DNA from 4 places in the Erwinia pyrifoliae DSM 12163 genome. Region 1 is predicted to be linked to each of the others. Evidence: predicted binding sites of a transcription regulator. Region 1 holds the regulator's gene; each other region holds the start of a gene.
The links. Region 1 encodes PurR, which represses purine synthesis genes. Its sites were predicted from a motif close to CANGCAAACGTTTGCNTG; they were not measured.
Positions count from the first base shown of each region.

Region 1 (5,314 bases):
CAATACATGATGAACTCATAGCTTCTCCATCATCTTGTGCGATTGATACCTGAGAAAAAGAATAGTCAATTTTCGCAGATTTGTGAGGGTGCACACACGGCAAATATCACGGCCTGTTAACCCATGTGAAAGAGGATTGATTGAACATCAGAAGCTGGGACTGCGGCCGCCCGTCATAAGCCCGGCGCTGCGGCCTTCAGGATAATTGCAGGAAGCCTGCACGGCAATTACCCCGGTCATAAAAAATAATAAGTTATTATTTTTTATGACATTTAAGATGTATATGCCTGCATTTTCAATTATTCAATGAATTATTGTTATCTTGCTAACTATTTGTTGGGTTGATTTCAGGCGTGATTTTTTCCGTTCGCAACACGAGTTCACGCTCCGCCGTGCGCTGCACAAAATAGCCCACGGCTGCGATTAAAATGGTGGCCAGCATCACCAGCACGGTGGCATCCAGAGCTGCATCAATCAATGAAGATACGACCATGCTGGCGAGAAAGCACAGGCCAAGCTGCAACATATTCTGCAAGGCGGCCGCTTTACCGGTGGCATGAGGGAAGGGCAGCAGGGCGCTGGACACAACAATAGGGTAGATTGCGCCATTCGCCATTGCCATGCCGCAGAACGGCAGCATAAGAGCCCACAGAGCAGGCTGGGGATGTTGCGCAATCAGCCAGAGCGTAACAATGCTCAGACTGTAGAACATCAGCAGCCAGGGGAGGATCTTGCGCGCGGCGAATCGACTTAAAAGCGCGCGACAGCTAAAGCCACCAATAAGGAAAGCGACCGTTTGCGGCACATAGCTCAGGCCAATATCGGCAGGTGAAAGCCCTAAACTACCCAAAATAAACGGTGAACCGGTAAGCCAGGCGAAGAAGCTGGCAGAACAGGCCGCATAGATTGCGACATTACCGCTGTACAGGGGGGATTTAAGCAGGGTTACAAAACCGGGAGCGGCGATTTCAGGCGCGCTTTTATCCCCCCGTGGTGGTGATGGCAGGCGCAAGGTAGGCACCAGCAGCAGCAGAGTAATCAGTAACAGCGTAACGAAGATGGACTGCCATGAAAAATGCGCTAACAGCCAGGCACCCAACAGCGGGGCCAGCGCCGGGGAGAGCGCGACCAGCGGCATGATGGTGGCAAACACACGGTTGGCCCGGGCAGCGCTGTAGCGGTCAACGACCAGAGCCTGCCAGCTTACGGCCGCAGCACAGACGCCGACAGCCTGCACAAATCGCCATGCCAGCAGCGAAGCCGCTGAATTAACCCAAAGCATGGCGGCACAGCCGATAGCAAACAGACTCAGACCCATCAACAGTACTGGCTTACGCCCGATGCGGTCTGAAAGAGGCCCCCATACCAGTTGCGCACAGGCAAAACCGGCCAGAAAAATACTCAGGCTGGCGCTGATAGCCCCGGCTGGAGTATGCAGATCTTGCTGCATCACACCAAATGCGGGCAGGTACATATCGGTGGCAAGGAAACCCAGCATGCTTAGCAGCGCAAGGTAAATCATAAAACCTTTAGAATACATGTTGATCAACTCTTATCAGTCCATTTTTAGCCTGAGCAGTGTAATCGCGTGCAGGACAGTCTGTGAAACGCTAATATTAGTCAATCGACATGAATTTTTTTGAAGGCAAATATGTGGTCTGAACATTCACTGGAAGTTATTGATGCCGTGGCCCGGACCGGAAGTTTTACCGCCGCTGCCGCTGAGCTACATCGTGTGCCCTCTGCGGTAAGCTATACGGTGCGCCAGCTTGAGGAATGGCTGGCCGTAAGTCTGTTTGAAAGGCGGCATCGTGATGTGGTGTTAACCGACGCCGGACGGGTATTTAGCGAGGAAGGCAGGTTTGTCATCAAAAAAATGATAGCCACGCGCCGCCGCTGTCAGCAGGTGGCAAACGGCTGGCGCGGGCAGCTCAATATCGCTGTCGATCGCATCGTACGCCCGTCGCGTACGCGGCAGCTGGTGGTGGATTTTTACCGCCACTTTCCTGACATGGAGCTGCATATCATGCCAGAAGTGTTTAACGGCGTTTGGGACGCGCTGGCAGACGGGCGGGTGGATGTGGCGATAGGTGCTACACAGGCGGTTCCGGTTGGCGGGCGTTTCGCTTTTCGTGATATGGGAAGCCTGAACTGGCGCTGTGTGGTTAATGCGCTACACCCGTTAGTCAGCCGCCCCGGGCCGCTGACTGAAGAGTGGATACGCGAGTGGCCTTCGCTGGTGCTGGAAGATACCTCACGCGCGCTACCCAAACGCACAACATGGACGCTGGATAATCAGCGGCGGCTGGTTGTGCCTGACTGGGAAAGCGCCTTTGATTGTCTGGGCGCGGGGTTATGCGTTGGCATGGTGCCGGGCCATTTCGCCCAACCGTTGTTGCAGAGAAACGAACTGCGTGAGCTGGCGCTTAGCTCACCTTTTCCAGACAGTCCGTGCTGTCTGAGCTGGTCGGAACAAAGCGCCTCACCGGCGCTGAGCTGGCTGCTGGAATATCTTGGTAGCACGGAAACCCTGAAGGCCGAGTGGCTGAGCGAGCAACAGCATCCGGGGCCGATGCGCAATTAACGGCGGTAGTCGCGGTAAGGTCCGTCCGCCACCGAACGTCGTTCGATAAGAGAAGGATAAACCTCAATGGTCTGGGACTCTTCACGTTTGCTGGTAATGCGATCGATTAACATATCAAAGGCGGTCTCACCGAGACGCTCTTTCGGTTGATGTACGGTCGTCAACGCCGGAGTGAAGTATCGGGCGTTGCGCACGTTATCATAACCGATCACCGAGATGTCTTGCGGCACGCGCAGTCCCATTTCATCTGCTGCACAGATTGCGCCCATCGCCATGATATCGCCTCCGCAAAATACGGCGGTCGGACGCTGTTTCTGCGCCAGGATCTGTTGCATAGCAAGATAACCGGATTCAGGTTCAAAATCACCCTGTACCAGCCACTCATCACGCAGTGTGATCCCGGCCTCGGCCAGTGCTTTCAGAAAGCCCGCATGGCGCCCGCCCCCGGTGTTGCGTTCCAACTGACCCGGGATGGCAGCAATGTCACGGTGCCCGCGTTCAATCAGATAACGCCCCGCCAGATAGCCGCCATCAAATGCGTTATCCAGTACCGTGTCGGTAAAGTCACCGCGTGACTTGCCCCAATCCATTACCACCATCGGAATATTGCGGTTATCTTCTAACATCGCAATCAGCGCGTCCGGGTATTCAGAGCACATGACCAGCAGGCCATCCACGCGTTTTTGCGCCATCATCGACAGATAAGCCTGCTGCTTTTGGATATTGTTATGCGCATTGCCCAGAATCAGGGTATAGCCTTGAGCAAAGCAGCGGTGCTCCACCGCTTCGATGATTTCTGCAAAATAGGGTGCTTCGCTTGAGGTTGCCAGCAGGCCAATGGTTTTGGTGTGGTTTACCTTCAGGCTACGAGCTACGGCGCTTGGTGAGTAATGCAATGCTTTAATAGCCACCCATACCGCTTCACGCGTCTCTTCGGCGACAAAGCGTGTTTTGTTTATGACGTGCGACACGGTGGTGGTAGAAACACCCGCGCGCTTTGCCACGTCCTTAATTGTTGCCATGAAAATCCTACTCCTGGTGTTATCAGTAACCTGCTGATAACTGGTTTGTTAATCGTTTGCCTGGATGCAGGCTTTTCCCGACTGGACAGAATGATTGGGGGCTGTCTCAAAGAATCGGGAAGGGGTAAGGTTTGTCCGTAACAGGACGCGCAGTGCTGGCTTAGCCAAATTTTGGCACCGTTGCGCAACGCAGAGGATGAATTCTAACAAGGCTGCGCAAAGAAAACGAGATGTTTACTGTTAACGATAGGAATAATTGCAGACTGTTAACCCAATGTGGGTAATGGCGAAGTTAAATCACTTACCGAAATTGATAACGATGAGTCCAGACGGAATCGTTGATTACGAGGCAGCAATGCGTTTCGTCTCGCGGCCCGGCGGGAAAATTGTCTGCCAGCGGTTAACGAACCGTCTTCGGTGTCACCACGCGACGAGCGCCTATGTAATGTTCTTGCCAGAAATCATCACCCAGTGTGCTGACCTGAATATCTTTACCTGTTCGTGGTGACTGAATGAATTTACCGCCGCCGAGATAGACGCCTACATGATCGGCGCGACTTTTACTGTTGAGACGGAAGAACACCAAATCGCCCTTCTCAAGCCTGTCACGCCTGATCGGAGCGGCATCGCGCAGGTGATACATCTCATTTGCGGTGCGAGGAATTTTGAATTTTACTAAATCTTTATAGGCGTACCAAACCAGGCCACTGCAGTCAAACCCGGTTTTAGGCGAGCTGCCACCCCACAGATAGGGTTTACCCAGCTGGCCCATCAGTTTATTCACTGCGCTTTCACGCGCTTTTTGATAACGAATGCGATGCGCATTACTGAGCTTTATAGGGGCCGACAGAGCCGTCTTACGATCTGCACGCTGCCTGCCGTAACGTTTTTTTATTGTCTTTTTGATGCCGGGTTTGTAGGCAGACTGGCTTTTAACCGTGTTGCTTTTTTTTGTTGGGCGCTTAACGACAGTGGTTTTATTTTTTAACTTTTGTTTTTTCGCCGTGCTTAGCTGCGCCGGTCGTGCGGGTTGTTTAGTTTTTTTTACCGGAGGTTGTTTGATTTTTTTGGTTGTGGAAGCTTTTACCGGGCGTTTTTTGCGTCGTTCATCTTCGCGCGCGATATTTCGGTCAGCTTTGTGCCGATCGGCATTAACAGGAGCCTGTGGCGATGCGTGCGCCATATTAAAAAATAGCTGAGCGAAAGCGAGCATGAAAAGCGTAATGAATAGACGCATCATTTCCATTAACAGTTCGTGCATTGCGGCAGGCAGCAATGCGAGGGTAAATAGTCAATTCTGCACGCTGGCAGAAGGTTGTAAGAATTCTAAACTAAATGGAGAGCAAAAGGTAAGGTCTTTTTTGTTACAATAATACAGCCGTGGTCGATAGTTTAACATATATAATCAGTCTGTTAACTCAGTGCGTTACCTTAACTATTTGTCAACGGATGCAGCAAAGCTCAGAAGAAAATGTTATTTTGTTACCATCCTCTGACCGTTAACCGGGTGAAAACCCGATAAGTATTGAAAATGTCATTTTCAACCTCAGGTCAGAATAGCTACAATATTGGCTGGCTACAGCCTATACACGAAGTATCGTATTGAGGAAGGCATTTATGAGTACTGTTGAAAAAATTCAGCGCCAGATCGCAGAAAACCCAATCCTGTTGTATATGAAAGGCTCGCCGAAGCTACCGAGCTGCGGTT
Region 1 covers NC_017390.1:2,132,461-2,137,774, reverse strand. Annotated here, with positions in the region: gene cfa (cyclopropane fatty acyl phospholipid synthase) at 1-19, opposite strand, end outside; gene punC (purine nucleoside transporter PunC) at 326-1,540, opposite strand; gene punR (DNA-binding transcriptional activator PunR) at 1,652-2,584, shown strand; gene purR (HTH-type transcriptional repressor PurR) at 2,581-3,606, opposite strand; gene EPYR_RS09515 (C40 family peptidase) at 4,007-4,843, opposite strand; gene EPYR_RS09510 (Grx4 family monothiol glutaredoxin) at 5,224-5,314, shown strand, end outside.

Region 2 (5,314 bases), 2.0 Mb from region 1:
ATTAATCAGCCTGCCCGATGCCCTGCGCACCCTGCATCGCCCGCCGCCCGATATAGCTCTGGCCGATCTCAACAGCGGAACGCATCCGGCGCAGCGCCGTCTGATTATGGAAGAACTGCTGGCGCATAACCTCAGCATGCTTGCGGTACGCGCCGGCGCCCAGCGTTATCACGCATTGCCGATGTCGCCCCGCCATGAGTTAAGCGATCGGCTGCTTACCGCGCTGCCTTTCCGCCCTACCGCCGCACAGCAGAGGGTGGTACGCGAAATTGAAAACGATCTGGCCCATGATTATCCGATGATGCGCCTGGTGCAGGGCGATGTGGGTTCCGGTAAAACGCTGGTCGCGGCGCTGACGGCGTTAAACGTTATTGCCTGGGGCAAGCAGGTCGCGCTGATGGCACCGACCGAACTACTGGCCGAGCAGCATGCCAATAATTTCCGCCAGTGGTTCGCGCCGCTGGGGCTGGAAGTCGGCTGGCTGGCTGGGAAGCAGAAGGGTAAGGCTCGCCTGGCGCAGCAGGAGGCGATTGCCAGCGGCCAGGTATCGATGATTGTCGGTACCCACGCTATTTTCCAGCAGCAGGTACAGTTTAACGGTCTGGCACTGGTGATTATTGATGAGCAGCACCGTTTTGGCGTCCACCAGCGTCTGGCGCTATGGGAAAAAGGCGAGGAGCAGGGGTTTCATTCTCATCAGCTGATTATGACCGCCACGCCGATCCCACGCACGCTGGCAATGACCGCCTACGCCGACCTTGATACATCCACTATCGACGAGCTGCCTCCGGGACGTACCCCGGTGACCACCGTGGCCATCCCTGATACGCGGCGTGCGGATATCATTACCCGCGTAAAAGACGCCTGCGGCAGTGAAGGCCGCCAGGCTTACTGGGTGTGCACGCTGATCGAAGAGTCCGAACTGCTGGAGGCTCAGGCAGCCCAGGCCACCTGGGAAGAGCTGCAACTGGCGCTGCCGGAACTGACTATCGGGCTGGTACACGGCCGCATGAAGCCAGCTGAAAAGCAGGCGGTGATGCAGGCTTTTAAGCAGGGTGAAATCCACCTGCTGATCGCTACCACGGTGATTGAGGTCGGGGTTGATGTGCCGAATGCCAGCCTGATGATTATCGAGAATCCCGAACGCCTTGGACTGGCACAGCTGCATCAGCTACGCGGGCGCGTGGGTCGTGGCGCGGTGGCTTCCCATTGTGTGCTGCTGTACAAGTCTCCATTGAGTAAAACGGCGCAGAAGCGCCTGCAGGTGCTGCGCGACAGCAACGACGGCTTTGTGATCGCCCAGTGTGACCTGGAAATCCGTGGTCCAGGTGAACTGCTGGGCACGCGTCAGACCGGCAATGCCGAATTCCGGGTGGCCGACCTGCTGCGCGACCAGGCGCTAATCCCGGAGGTTCAGCGCGTGGCGCGCCATATCCACCAGCACTATCCCGAACAGGCCGTGGCGCTGATTGAACGCTGGCTGCCGGAAACCGAGCGTTATACCAATGCTTAATTTGCATCGTCACTGACTCATCCCTCTTATTACGACATCCGCTGGCTGAGTCGGCGGCGGGATGTCGCCTGCCTGTTCGTTAAATCTCTTTCCCGGTTATCATTGGCCGAGCCTGGTGCCAACGTCTGAACTTGTCTTGCGTACCGGCTACCAACCCTATGCAGGCCGGCAAGTAGCAAACGATTGCTTTTACGCTAAAGAAGACTAAAATCGCCTCTTTATTGCCGTTGGGAAGCCTGTGAATGACCGTTGAAACCCGGGATGTCGCCGCCGCACCGCACTCTGTCACTGCGGGTAAAAGCGAGCTGATTTATCGTCTTGGAGACCGCCCGCCGCTGCCTCAAACCCTGTTTGCCGCCTGCCAGCATCTGCTGGCGATGTTTGTCGCCGTGATCACGCCCGCGCTTCTTATCTGTCAGGCACTCGGGTTGCCCGCACAGGATACGCAGCACGTCATCAGCATGTCCCTGTTTGCCTCCGGCGTGGCGTCGATCCTGCAGATTAAAACCTGGGGGCCGGTGGGTTCCGGGCTGCTGTCGATTCAGGGCACCAGTTTTAACTTTGTCACGCCGCTGATTATGGGCGGGCTGGCGCTGAAAAATGGCGGAGCCGACGTACCGACCATGATGGCCGCGCTGTTTGGCACGCTAATGCTGGCCTCTTGTACCGAGATGGCGCTGTCCCGGGTGCTGCACCTCGCCCGTCGCGTTATCACCCCACTGGTTTCCGGTATTGTGGTGATGATCATCGGTCTGTCGCTGATTCAGGTTGGACTGACCTCCATCGGCGGTGGCTTTGCCGCAATGAGCGATCACACTTTCGGCGCACCGAAAAACCTGCTGCTGGCGGGGGCAGTGCTGGCGGTGATTATTGTGCTCAACCGCCAGCGTAACCCGTACCTGCGCGTCGCCTCACTGGTGATTGCCATGGCAACAGGTTATCTGTTGGCCTGGGTGATGGGAATGCTGCCGGAAAATACCGCACCATCCAACAGCGCGCTAATCACCATCCCGACGCCATTTTATTACGGGCTGGGCATCGACTGGAACCTGTTAATCCCGCTGATGCTGGTATTTATGGTGACCTCGCTGGAAACCATTGGCGATATCACCGCCACCTCTGACGTTTCCGAGCAGCCGGTCAGCGGCCCGCTGTATATGAAGCGGCTGAAAGGCGGCGTACTGGCTAATGGGCTGAACTCCTGTGTCTCTGCACTGTTTAATACTTTTCCCAACTCCTGTTTTGGTCAGAATAACGGCGTGATCCAGCTCACCGGCGTTGCCAGCCGCTACGTGGGTTTTGTTGTAGCGCTGATGCTGATTGCGCTGGGGCTGTTCCCGGCGGTGAGTGGTTTTGTGCAGCATATTCCTGAGCCGGTTCTCGGCGGGGCGACCATTGTGATGTTCGGTACTATCGCCGCTTCAGGCGTACGCATCGTCTCGCGTGAGCCGCTGAACCGTCGGGCGATGATGATCATCGCACTGTCGCTGGCTGTCGGCCTCGGTGTTTCCCAGCAGCCGCTGATTTTGCAGTTTGCGCCGGACTGGCTGAAAACGTTGCTCTCTTCCGGCATCGCCGCCGGCGGTATCACCGCCATTATTCTGAATCTGGTGTTTCCCCTCGAAAAATAAGCCTATTCCTGGCATAACTGACGGGCGGGCGAATAATTTTCGTCCGCCCGTCGTTGCAGGTTGAGCTACAGCGATAAATCGGGCATAACAAGCCATTACCAGAATTCATAGGGATGGATACGATGAAGTTTCTCGGCAACGTTTTGCTCACGCTGTTACTGCTCCTGTTGGTGGTGGCTCTGGGCCTTTATCTGCTACTGCAAACCCATTGGGGGGCGGGATGGATTAGCCGCCAGATCGGGGAAAACAGCGACTATCAGCTGTCGTTCAGTAAAGTGGAGCATAAATTCTCCAGTCCCGGTCATCTGATCCTGAATGACGTCTCCTTTGCCCGCAAAGGCCAACCCGCCTCACTGGTAGCACAACACGTCGACCTTGGGCTGGGGATGAAACAGTTCAGCCATCCGCTGCACTTTGCCAGTATCCAGCTCGACAGAGGTACGTTAAATCTTAGTACTCATCGCCCCCCTTTCTCATTGCAGGCTGACCGACTTCAGCTTAGCCAGATGGCGCTAATCCGCAATCTGGCTAACTGGCCGTTACAGGCACAACGTGTCGACGGCGGTATTACGCCGTGGAAACCTGAAAAGGATGATGTGCTGGGCCAAAACGCCAGTTTCCAGCTTAGCGCCGGTGCGCTGACGCTGGACGGCATCCCGGCCGCTAACGTACTGATTCAGGGCAGCATCAAAGATCGGCAGTTAGTACTGAGTAATTTGGGTGCCGATATGGCATTGGGATCGGTCACCGCCAGCGCCCGGCGTGATGCACAGGGAAGCTGGCAGGTAGCAAGCCTGCACCTTAACCGCATCCGCCTGCAAAGTGATAAGTCCCTGGGTGAATTTCTGCAACCCTTGCGCTCGCTGCCGCCAGTGCATATTGCACGTATGGACGTGACGGATGCGCGGCTGGAAGGGAAAGACTGGGCGGTCACCGATCTCGATCTGGTACTGAAAGACCTGGCGCTGCGCGATGGCGACTGGCAAAGCGATAATGGCACGCTGGTGCTGAACGCCAACACGGTTGTCAACGGCAGCATGCAGCTTGACGACCCGATCGCCCGGATGACCTTCTCGGCACAGGGTATAGCCCTGAACCAGTTCAGTACCCGCTGGGTAAACGGCCTGGTGCGTACTCAGGGTAACTGGACGCGCAACGATAAGAAGCTAACGCTGGATGAACTGGTGGTGGCAGGACTGGAGTACACCCTGCCTCTCAACTGGCGCGAGCGCTGGATGCAGGCACTGCCTTCATGGCTGGATAGCGTGCAGGTTAGCAAACTCAGCGCCAGCCATAATCTGATTATCGATGTCAGCCCGGACTTTCCGTTTCAGATGACGGCGCTGGACGGCACGGGCAGCAACCTGCTGATGGCGCGCCATGGTCAATGGGGCATCTGGTCAGGAGATCTGAGCGTTAACGCCGCCGAAGCCACCTTTAATCGCGTCGATCTGCGCCATCCATCGCTGGCTCTGACGGCCACCGACAGCAGCATCAATGTGACAGAAATGAGTGCTTCCAGCGCTGAAGGGATGCTGGAGGGGCAGGCAACAGTGGGTCAGCAGCCTCTGCGCTCGCTGTCGCTGACCCTGCGCGGCCGCCAGGTCGCACCCAATCTGCTACATGACTGGGGATGGCCACAGGTGCCGCTGACGGACGCCGCCAATATGCAGTTAAACATTCAGGGCAGCCTGCAGGCCGGAAAGGCGCTAAAACCCGGCGTCAACGGCACGCTTGACGTCACCGCTGGCGGTCGCTCGGTTCGGCAGACCATGACAGCAGGTCAGGTTGTCAGCGCGCAGTAGCTCGTCGAACGGGGCGTAATCCACCACGCCCTGCTTCGCAAGCTTGCATCGGTAAGGTATAGTCCGTTTTTTTCGGAGGAACTATGCTGACCAACCCATCTATTCGTCTTAACAAATACATCGGCGAGAGCGGTATCTGCTCGCGTCGGGATGCCGACCGTTACATCGAACAGGGCAACGTTTTTATCAACGGCAAACGTGCTTCTGTGGGCGATCGGGTATTTGCCGGAGACGTGGTGAAAGTGAACGGTCAGCTTATAGAGCCGCGTAATGAAGAAGATTTGGTGGTTATCGCCCTGAATAAACCGGTGGGTATTATCAGCACTACGGAAGAAGGTGAGCGCGATAACATCGTTGATTTTGTT
Region 2 covers NC_017390.1:58,377-63,690, reverse strand. Annotated here, with positions in the region: gene recG (ATP-dependent DNA helicase RecG) at 1-1,513, shown strand, start outside; gene EPYR_RS00215 (nucleobase:cation symporter-2 family protein) at 1,756-3,144, shown strand; gene EPYR_RS00210 (AsmA family protein) at 3,267-4,949, shown strand; gene rluF (23S rRNA pseudouridine(2604) synthase RluF) at 5,033-5,314, shown strand, end outside.
Region 2: the regulator PurR is predicted to act here: its motif matches at 1,686-1,703, upstream of EPYR_RS00215 (nucleobase:cation symporter-2 family protein).

Region 3 (5,314 bases), 1.7 Mb from region 1:
GCCAATACCGCTAACGCTACTGATTATCGGCGCGCTGGTACTGGCTACCGTCTGGACCCGGCTTGAAGAGTTGCGCTGGCCGATTAGTACCTTGATCGGTATGGCGCTGCTGATGGTCTGGCTGAGTACCGAGCACTATTTTTTCCGCCCGAGCGATTACAGTTTCACCTTAATGGCTGGGGCCGACCTGCTGCTGCTGGGAAATATTGTCTGGATAATCAGCCATTTCCGCTGCCGTTTCAACGCAGACAGCGCGATTATCGCCGCCTGCTACTTCGCCGGTCACTTTATGATCGTGCGCTCCCTGTGGCTGTAATCGCTAAACGCGCTTGACTCTGGAGTGAACTCCAGAGTGTAAGATGGTTATCGACGGGTACTGATGCCCGCCGTTACCGATCGGGAGGCGTTATGCAGCAGCACTCTTCTTGTGGTTGTGGTCACCACCACGCCAACAAACAGCCCGGGTGCGCGACCCGCTCGCGCCCCGTTATCAAAAAAGTCACCGCCGTTAGTGCAGAAACGCCCTGCTGTGGCGATGCCGACTGCGGTTTGGCGGATTCACCAGATGAAGAGGCCGACAGGCTGGCGCAAACCGCCCGTTTTAGCTGGCGGGTGCAGGGCATGGACTGTCCGAGCTGCGCGCAAAAAGTCGAAACCGCCGTCAAACAACTTGCCAACGTTAGTGCGGCCCGCGTGGTTTTTGCCAGCGAAAAACTGCTGGTCGATGCCAGCGACGATGTGCGTAGCCAGGTTGAACAGGCTGTCGCACGCGTTGGCTTCCGGCTTCAGCGCAGCGATGCGGCAGCACCTGCCGTTGAAGCCCGTTTCTGGCAGGAAAACCGCAGCGCGCTGGTGCTGGCATTGCTGATGGCGGCCAGCTGGCTGCTCGGTATTATCCATCCTGGCGCGGGGACTTTCGCCTTTACCCTAACCACGCTGGTTGGCGTCTGCCCGGTTGCGCATCGCGCTCTGCGGCTGATACGCAGCGGCTCACCGTTCAGCATCGAAACCCTGATGAGCGTTGCCGCCATTGGCGCACTGTTTATCGGTGCGACGGCCGAAGCGGCGATGGTGCTGCTGCTGTTTACGCTTGGTGAACGGCTGGAGTCATTTGCCGCCGGTCGGGCGCGCAAAGGGGTGACGGCGCTGATGGCCCTGAAACCTGACCAGGCGCTACGAATTCGCTGCGGACAGCGTGAAAGCGTTGCGGTAAGCGACCTGCGTCCGGGTGACGTGATTGAAGTCGCCGCCGGCGGGCGTCTGCCTGCCGATGCAAAGTTGCTGAGCCCGTTTGCCAGCTTTGATGAAAGCGCTCTGACAGGGGAATCGGTGCCGGTCGATCGCCAGCAGGATGAAGCTATCGCCGCAGGCAGCATGAGCGTTGACCGCCCGGTACAGCTGGAGGTTATTTCGGAACCGGGCCGCAGCGCCATTGACCGCATCCTGCATCTGATTGAGGAAGCCGGGGAGCGGCGTGCGCCAATCGAGCGTTTCCTCACCCGGTTTAGCCGCATTTATACCCCGATCGTCATGGTGCTGGCGCTGGCCGTGGCGCTGCTGCCTCCGCTGCTGATGGCGACGGCATGGCAGCCGTGGATCTACAAGGGATTAACGCTGCTGCTGATCGGCTGTCCGTGTGCGCTGGTTATCTCCACTCCGGCGGCGGTAACCTCGGCACTGGCCGCCGCAGCTCGTCGTGGCGCGCTGATCAAGGGCGGTGCGGCGCTGGAAAACCTCGGCAACGTGCGTACTATTGCTTTCGACAAAACCGGCACCCTGACTGAGGGGAAACCCCAGCTTACCGCCATCATCGCGCTGGACGGCAGCGATGAAAACCGGCTTTTGGCTATTGCAGCCGCTGTTGAACAAGGTTCATCACATCCTTTAGCACGGGCAATCGTCGCAGCGGCCGATGCTCGTCAACTGGCGGTTCCTGCGGCCAGCGATCGGCGTGTGCTGGCAGGCAGTGGCATACAGGCAGTTGTAAGTAATCGCTTACTATCTGTAAGTTCACCGCACAGATTACCCGAAAATTTATTGGCCCAGCGGCATAAAGAGATAGAAGCACTGGAAAATGGCGGCAATACCGTGGTGATACTGCACGACGAACGACAGCTACTGGCAATCGTCGTCCTGCGCGACACGCTGCGCGCCGATGCCCGTGGTGCGCTGGCAGAACTGCAGGCGCTGAATATTCAGGCCGTGATGCTGACCGGAGACAACCCGCGCGCTGCGGCAGCCATTGCCGCCGAGCTGGGCATTGACTACCGCGCCAGCCTGTTGCCGGAAGATAAGGTCAACGCCATCACCAGGCTGCAGCAGCAGCAGGCGGTAGCGATGGTAGGTGACGGCATCAACGATGCGCCAGCGATGAAAGCCGCCACCATCGGTATTGCGATGGGCAGCGGCAGCGATGTTGCGCTGGAAACCGCCGATGCGGCCCTGCCGCATAACCGCCTTGCCGGACTGGCAACGATGATCCGCCTGTCGCGTGCCGCCCACGCCAATATTCGTCAGAACATTGCACTGGCGCTGGGCCTGAAAGTCCTGTTCCTGATCACCACGCTGCTGGGTATTACCGGGTTGTGGCTGGCCGTACTGGCCGATTCTGGCGCTACGGCGTTAGTGACTGCTAACGCACTGCGCTTGCTCGGTAAGAGATAACGGGCTAAGCGCAGCGTCAGGCTATAGCCCTTTTTTCAGCAGATATTGATAGGGCAGCGCGTCGACGGCCTGTGCCACCAGCGTATGTTCCATAAAACGGCAAAAACCGGGAATGTCACGGGTGGTGGCCGGGTCATCGGCGATAATCAGCAGGGTTTCGCCCTCCTGCATATGGCGCACGGTTTTACGCACCATCATAACCGGTTCCGGGCAACGCAGCCCCTGGGTATCAAGGGTTTGGTCAGGATTGGCAAATGGGTCGCTCATAGTTCTCTCAATAAGGGAAAAGCAAACTTTGCACTATTTTACCCTGGGTCAAAGCAGGTGCAACCATTCAGCCCCACGATAACGTTTGCGCTCAAATCAACCGTTGCATTGGCAGGCTAAATCGGTAATATGCCGCAAAATCGTACATATCCACTCGATTTCGCGTTGCGGTAAGGCATGGCTCAGCGTGAAAGATGAAGGACAGGACTGGGTTCCCTCACCCCATAACAGATAAAAAGGCTCAATATGCTCGCATTCAGTTCTCGTCAGCGCCTGCACGCGCTGGTCTGGCTCTCTTTGTTTCATCTGCTGATCATCCTTTCCAGTAACTACCTGGTGCAGCTGCCAGTCACTATTTTCGGTCTGCATACCACCTGGGGTGCTTTCAGCTTCCCGTTTATTTTTCTGGCGACCGACCTGACGGTGCGTATTTTCGGCGCACCGCTGGCGCGGCGCATTATTCTGGCGGTGATGGTGCCTGCGCTGTTTGTCTCATATGTCATTTCAGCGCTGTTTTATCAGGGTGAATGGCAGGGCTTTGCGGCACTCGGGCAGATGAACCTGTTTGTGGCGCGTATCGCCTGCGCCAGCTTTATGGCCTATGCGCTCGGCCAGGTGCTGGATATCCAGGTCTTTAACCGCCTGCGCCAGAAAGCGGCATGGTGGATAGCACCCGCTGCGGCGATGTTCCTCGGCAATATCAGCGATACGCTGGCCTTCTTCTTTATCGCCTTCTATAAAAGCAGCGATCCGTTTATGGCTACGCACTGGGTTGAGATTGCGCTGGTGGATTACAGCTTTAAGGTCCTCATCTGTATGCTGTTCTTCCTGCCGGCTTACGGCCTGCTGCTGAATGCGATGCTGAAGCAATTAACAGAGAAATCTAATCCCCCCCGGGTGAATTTCGGCTAGTCTGATACTCTGCCTACCTGAAACACCCACACAGATGGCTTCAGGTAGTGATATTGTCACTACCAGCGGGTTGCTTTTATGCAGTGAATACGCTTGTATCCATGCTTAGCGACACGCGACCAATTTTAAAAGGGACTCTGATGCGTAACTTACTGAAGTATGCCGGAATTGCAGTGCTGGTCACGGGCCTCGCAGCCTGTGATGGCAACAATGATAAAGCCGCTGATAATCAGGGCGTCAGCAGCAGCCAGTCAGCGCAGAACGTCACGCTGATGGATGGCAAACTGAGCTTTGCATTACCGCCGGGGATGAGTGATAAGAGCGGCAAGCTCGGAACCCAGGCCAACAACATGCACGTTTATGCCGATGAGTCTGGCCAGAAGGCGATCATTGTTATCGAAGGCGACAGCAGCAATGAAGGGCTGGATACCCTGACGGAGCGCCTGGAAGCGCAGCAGCGCAGCCGCGATCCGCAGCTTCAGGTGGTGACCAATAAAACTATCAGCGTGAAGGACCATGAGCTACAGCAGCTGGACAGCGTGATCTCTGCCAACAATCAGTCCTCATGGTCTTCCGTGGTATTGGGCAAAATCGACGGCAAGCTGCTGACCCTGCAAATTACCCTGCCCGCTGATAATCAGCAGCAGGCACAGACTGAAGCAGAAAGCATTATTAACTCCATCACGCTGAAATAATTGCCAGCGTATAAAAGCCGCCTTCACAAAGGGGTAAAGGCGGCTTTCTGCAGGTGATTATAAACCGGCGTGTTGACGAATGTACTGGCGTGCTTTTAGCGCATATGCAAACGGGTTCGCCAGCGCCGGGTCCTGTTCCGCTTCCACCACCATCCAGCCCCGGTAGCCGGCATCGTCGAGGATTTTGAATACCGGGTCGAAATTAATCACGCCGTCGCCCGGCACGGTGAAGGTTCCTCTCTTTACACCATCCAGGAATGACAGCCGTTGCGCCTTCACCTCTGCCACTATCTCGTCACGCACGTCCTTCAGATGCACATGATTAATACGCGCCAGGTGTTGTTCCAGCATGGCCAGCATGGCTTGCTGCGAGCCTTCCGAGTAGTAAGCATGGCCGGTATCAAATAGCAGGTACACGTCATCATTGGTCTGCGCCATAAAGCGATCCACCTCATCACGGGTTTGGATCGCAGTGCCCATATGATGATGCAGACCAACGGTCATACCCTTCTCGGCCGCCAGTTTTGCCAGCTCGTTGTAGCCTTCCACCGTCAGCCGCCACTGTTCATCGCTAAAGTGCGGCTTCTCTTCCAGTACCGCTTTTGACGTTCCCTGAATACTGAAACTCTGCTCAGAACAGCCGATGACTTTCGCCCCCATCGCATGCAGAAAATCCCGATGATTGATAAACTCATCAAGCGTTTTTTCCCTGTCGCCTTTAGCAAAAAAGGTACTGAACCAGGCATTGACGATCTCAAGCCCACGGATATCCAGCA
Region 3 covers NC_017390.1:3,799,428-3,804,741, forward strand. Annotated here, with positions in the region: gene EPYR_RS17385 (lysoplasmalogenase) at 1-316, shown strand, start outside; gene EPYR_RS17390 (zinc/cadmium/mercury/lead-transporting ATPase) at 409-2,664, shown strand; gene tusA (sulfurtransferase TusA) at 2,686-2,931, opposite strand; gene EPYR_RS17400 (7-cyano-7-deazaguanine/7-aminomethyl-7-deazaguanine transporter) at 3,178-3,843, shown strand; gene EPYR_RS17405 (DcrB family lipoprotein) at 3,984-4,538, shown strand; gene iolE (myo-inosose-2 dehydratase) at 4,596-5,314, opposite strand, start outside.
Region 3: the regulator PurR is predicted to act here: its motif matches at 3,006-3,023, upstream of tusA (sulfurtransferase TusA).

Region 4 (5,314 bases), 1.9 Mb from region 1:
GCCGATATGGACGAACGCGTGCAGTGGGCGCTGACCAAAGCGGCGCTGTGGACGGAAACCAAAGACAAGCTGCATCAGAGCGGTTACAGTCTTTCCGGCGGCCAGCAGCAGCGTCTGTGCATTGCGCGCGGTATCGCGATCCGCCCGGAAGTGCTGCTGTTGGATGAACCCTGTTCGGCGCTTGACCCGATTTCCACCGGGCGCATTGAAGAGTTGATTACCGAACTGAAACAGGATTACACCGTGGTGATCGTGACTCATAATATGCAGCAGGCAGCCCGCTGCTCCGACCGTACGGCGTTTATGTACCTTGGCGAACTGATTGAGTACAGCGATACCGACACGTTGTTTACCACACCACAAAAGAAGCAGACTGAAGACTATATCACCGGCCGCTATGGTTGATATGACTGGAGAAAACAATGGATAGCCTGAATCTGAACAAACATATCTCCGGCCAGTTCAACGCCGAGCTGGAGCACATCCGCACCCAGGTGATGACCATGGGCGGCATGGTGGAACAGCAGTTAACGGACGCGATTACCGCCATGCACAACCAGGATGCGGAGCTGGCCAACAAGGTGATCGAGGGTGACCAGAAGGTCAATATGATGGAGGTGGAGATTGATGAAGCCTGCGTGCGCATCATCGCCAAACGTCAACCGGCGGCCAGCGATCTGCGCCTGGTGATGGCGATCATCAAAACCATCTCTGAGCTGGAGCGCATTGGCGATGTGGCGGAGAAAATTAGCCGCACCGCGCTGGAGAAGTTTTCCCAGCAGCATCAGCCGTTGCTGGTGAGCCTGGAGTCTCTGGGGCGCCACACTATCCAGATGCTGCATGACGTTCTCGACGCCTTTGCACGTATGGATCTTAATGCGGCGATAGAGATTTACCGCGAGGATAAGAAGGTTGATCAGGAGTATGAGGGCATCGTTCGCCAGCTAATGACCTATATGATGGAAGATCCACGTACCATCCCAAGTGTGCTGACGGCCCTGTTTTGCGCCCGCGCCATCGAGCGTATTGGCGACCGTTGTCAAAATATCTGCGAGATTATTTTCTACTTCATTAAAGGCCATGATTTCCGTCATGTCGGCGGCGACCAGTTGGATAAACTGCTGGCTGGCGACGGCAGCGATCCCGCTTAATCTGCCTCTGGCGTATCGCAAACTGCGGTGCGCTGGCTTTTCCGTTTGGCTGGTGGATGCCTGCAAACCTATACAGGCAGATCAACTCCAGCCACAAGGTTAAATTATGTCAACTCCTTCTGCCGGCAGGCGCAGCGTGACGCCGGGCAAAGCAATGCCCGCCGCCGTAAGCGGTTATGCATGGGATGGTTTCGACCTGCCGATCCTCGGCTTTATGCTACCAGCGCAACGCTGGCACTAACCGCTTCACAGGCCGGTTCTCTGGTGACCTGGACGCCGATCGGTAGGTGCTGGGAGGCATCATTTTCGGCCATCTCAGCGATCGCTTCGGGCTTATTCGCGTATTGACCTTCACTATTCTGATGTTTTCACTGTTTACCGGATTGTGCGCGGTAGCACAAGGCTATTGGGATCTGTTGGCTTACCGTGCGGCACAGAAAAATGGCATATGCCCATTGAGCCATCATGTTCCTCCCCATGACGATCTGCCATTTTCTGCTGACTCTCGACGATGTTTGCCCGATCCTGGGTCATGATATTAAAGTTAAATATAAGTAAATTATTTCCTGTTTTACTGCATATTTATATGATCTGTGATTTTCGTATATTTTTTTACAATTAAGTGACGAAGATATAGGTAATCGCATTATTTTTTTATGCGACTTTTTATTTCGCATAAAAATAGTATTAGAATATTTTTTTAAAGTTTAAAGTTATTAATCTGTATTTTTCTCTAACCAAGCCGTTTCCCCTACCTTTTGCATAATTTTTTGATTTTTACATGAAGTGAAAATATGGTTAGTATTGCTAAATATTGTTATTACCTCAGGGGCTAAAAAGTTTAAAACTGACTAAAATATGTGCTGATAATCTCTTGAACCCATCAACGCCTCCTTGTTCAGGTTAACATTGAGAGAGTGCCGGGCTGTGTATAAACGCTGATAAATGATTAACGCCCGCAGGTTGAAAACTGGTCTCGGTTTTATAATGGATTATCGCTGCGTAGATTATATTTTTACTGTGAAGCTCTTTATTGACCGGCTTTCCATTCTCTTTGTGGAGAGTGAAAACGGATGTGTTCATGCTGTTTTATTATTGTAAACGTTTAGCTCCAGGAGTGATATGTATGAAAATGGGAGATATTGCCTGTCCACGTTGTAGTGAAAGCGCCAGGATCCGACGTAATGGGCGTTCTGCCTCAGGGATCCAGCGCTACCGCTGCCAGGGCTGTCTGAAAACCTTTCAGCTTCATTTCTACTATGCAGGCTCCAGCCCCAATATGCAGAAGACGATTATAGAAATGATGAACGATGGTTCAGAACAAAGGGATATTGCGCGCAAACTCGGAGTCAGTCTTGAAACTGTTTTACGGCACTTAAAAGATCTGCGGCTGAATAAACCCTAATCAAAACGTGACAACCATCCAGTATTTAAGCTCAGGCCGGTTTTCCGGCCTGCCCGCCTCCATCCTTTTCGTGCTATTCGCGCTGTATGACAGGTCATCGTATCGGCTGTATCATTCTGACCTTGTCTCTGCGGTAACCCGCATGCCAATCTGTTGCGACCTGCAAACGGCAACCACACCTGATGACTGTCATAAGGAAGGATTATAACGCAATCGGTTGCGAAAAAATCGCACGTTCGCCATACCAAAATGACAGTAATGCGTTAGGATAAGCGCCGACAACTTTCTCCGCTTTGGAATCACATCATGACTAATCCCGGGCTGTTACAACGGATTTTTAAACTACAGGAACATGGCACCACCGTGCGTACCGAGGTGATTGCCGGATTTACCACTTTTCTGACGATGGTGTACATCGTATTCGTTAACCCGCAGATCCTTGGCGTGGCCGGCATGGATACCAGGGCGGTGTTTGTTACAACCTGTCTGATAGCTGCTTTCGGCAGCATTCTGATGGGGCTGGTGGCAAACTTACCGGTCGCGCTGGCTCCGGCAATGGGGCTGAACGCCTTCTTTGCTTTTGTGGTGGTGGGGGCGATGGGCATCTCCTGGCAGGTCGGCATGGGGGCCATCTTCTGGGGGGCTGTTGGCCTGCTGCTGCTAACTCTGTTCCGTGTGCGCTACTGGATGATAGCGAATATACCGCTGAGTCTGCGTGTGGGGATCACTGCCGGCATAGGTCTGTTTATTGCGCTGATGGGATTAAAGAACGCCGGCATCATTGTGCCAAGTGAAGCCACGCTGGTCACCATCGGTAACCTGACGTCGCACAGCGTGCTGCTGGGAGCGCTAGGCTTCTTTATCATCGCCATTCTGGCATCACGCAATATTCATGCTGCGGTTCTGGTATCCATTGTGGTCACGACGGCTATTGGACTGGCGATAGGCGATGTTAAGTTCACCGGCATTTTCTCCCCGCCTCCTGCCGTAACGTCGGTGCTAGGTCAGGTTAACCTGAAGGATTCGCTGAACGTCGGAATGGCCGGTATCATCTTCTCCTTTATGCTGGTTAACCTGTTCGACTCTTCAGGCACGCTGATTGGCGTGACCGATAAAGCCGGTCTGAGCAATGAAAAGGGCACCTTCCCGCGCATGAAACAGGCGCTGTATGTTGACAGTATCAGCTCTGTGGCGGGTTCATTTATCGGAACGTCTTCGGTAACGGCCTATATCGAAAGCTCTTCCGGTGTCTCCATTGGCGGACGCACCGGCCTGATGGCGGTGGTAACCGGTCTGCTGTTCCTGCTGGTGATGTTCCTGTCACCGCTGGCCGCTATGGTGCCAGCTTACGCGGCGGCTGGCGCGTTAATCTACGTTGGGGTTTTGATGACGTCGAGCCTGGCGTGCGTGCAATGGGACGATCTGACCGAAGCGGTGCCGGCCTTTGTCACGGCGGTGATGATGCCATTTAGCTTCTCTATTACTGAAGGGATCGCGTTGGGCTTCATCTCCTACTGTGTGATGAAGATGGGAACCGCACGCTGGCGTGAAATCAGCCCCTGTGTGGTGGTGGTGGCGCTACTTTTCGTATTGAAGATCGTGTTTATTGACACGCATTAATCCGCAGAGCGGGAGGCTTTTATGCCACCCGCATACTCAGGAATGAGGCAGCTGTTTTTCCGCCGGCAGACTGGTCAGGCGCAGCGTACTCGGTGCCATATTTTGCGCATACAAGTTAATCTCTCGCAGTGATTCCCAGCCGCCGTCCCCTTTGTATTCCCACAAGTTTAACCTGTCGTTGCCAGGCGAAAGCGCACAAGACCAGACCAGCGAGGGTTCAGCGTCACAAAGCGCCTGAATGTCCAGCTTGTTGACGGAGCGAAGCCGGCCGGAAGCCGGATGTAGCTGAAGTGAGTCCATACTATTGATGCCTTCACCGATCAATTTGAGAATGCTTTGGCGCAGGGTCCAGAGTTGGGTCGAAGCTTCAATGGCATCACTCTGCGCGTTGAGCCACGCTTTTTCGCCCGACGAGAGGTGCTCAAACTGGTTTTCCAACGTTTGACGGCTGTGCGCCCGCACCATCTCCATATCCAGTCCGGCGCGTTCTCCTTCATCGCCTAACAACACCCCCACGACGTTACCGGCATAGGCGAAACTGAAATCGGGTAAGTCAGGGTCGGAGAAATGCGGGCGGCCGTTACCGCTGACCGTTATCCCAGGAAGTTTCGGGATGCCATAGACCCTGAACATCAGCTCGGCGAGCAAAGCTCGGCCTGCCAGAAAGCGGCTTCGCCGTTTCTCGTCAAAAAATGGAAGAGTATTCAATAAGCTGCTGCTGTACTCGGTGAACCTTGGGCCTGCATTGCGCCAGCGCCCAGCGTGCAAAATGACTTGCCATTTGTCGCTCCGTGATAATGGTCGGATAATCACTCCTGTAATTATAGGAATTTTCTTAAATCATTTCACCTGGATTCTATTTATTGCCGTATTTTCAGATTTTGGACATTTCACGCTTTGGCCTGCAGGTGGTAACTGACTGTCCCACCCGCAGCATTATTTTCCAATACAAAAACTGGAGAAAATACGCCCCAGCAGGTCATCGGAGCTGAACTCGCCGGTGATTTCGCTCAGCGCCTGCTGTGCCATACGTAGCTCTTCCGCCAGCAGTTCTCCGGCCCGGGCGGCTAATAGCTGATGCTTTCCCTGCTGCAGGTAAGTAGCTGCTAACTCCAGCGCCTGCAGGTGACGACGGCGG
Region 4 covers NC_017390.1:4,001,249-4,006,562, reverse strand. Annotated here, with positions in the region: gene pstB (phosphate ABC transporter ATP-binding protein PstB) at 1-405, shown strand, start outside; gene phoU (phosphate signaling complex protein PhoU) at 423-1,151, shown strand; partial or broken gene EPYR_RS21280 (MFS transporter) at 1,258-1,600, shown strand; gene EPYR_RS18290 (IS1/IS1595 family N-terminal zinc-binding domain-containing protein) at 2,233-2,556, shown strand; gene EPYR_RS18285 (NCS2 family permease) at 2,863-4,176, shown strand; partial or broken gene EPYR_RS18280 (4'-phosphopantetheinyl transferase family protein) at 4,213-4,957, opposite strand; gene mnmE (tRNA uridine-5-carboxymethylaminomethyl(34) synthesis GTPase MnmE) at 5,113-5,314, opposite strand, start outside.
Region 4: the regulator PurR is predicted to act here: its motif matches at 2,763-2,780, upstream of EPYR_RS18285 (NCS2 family permease).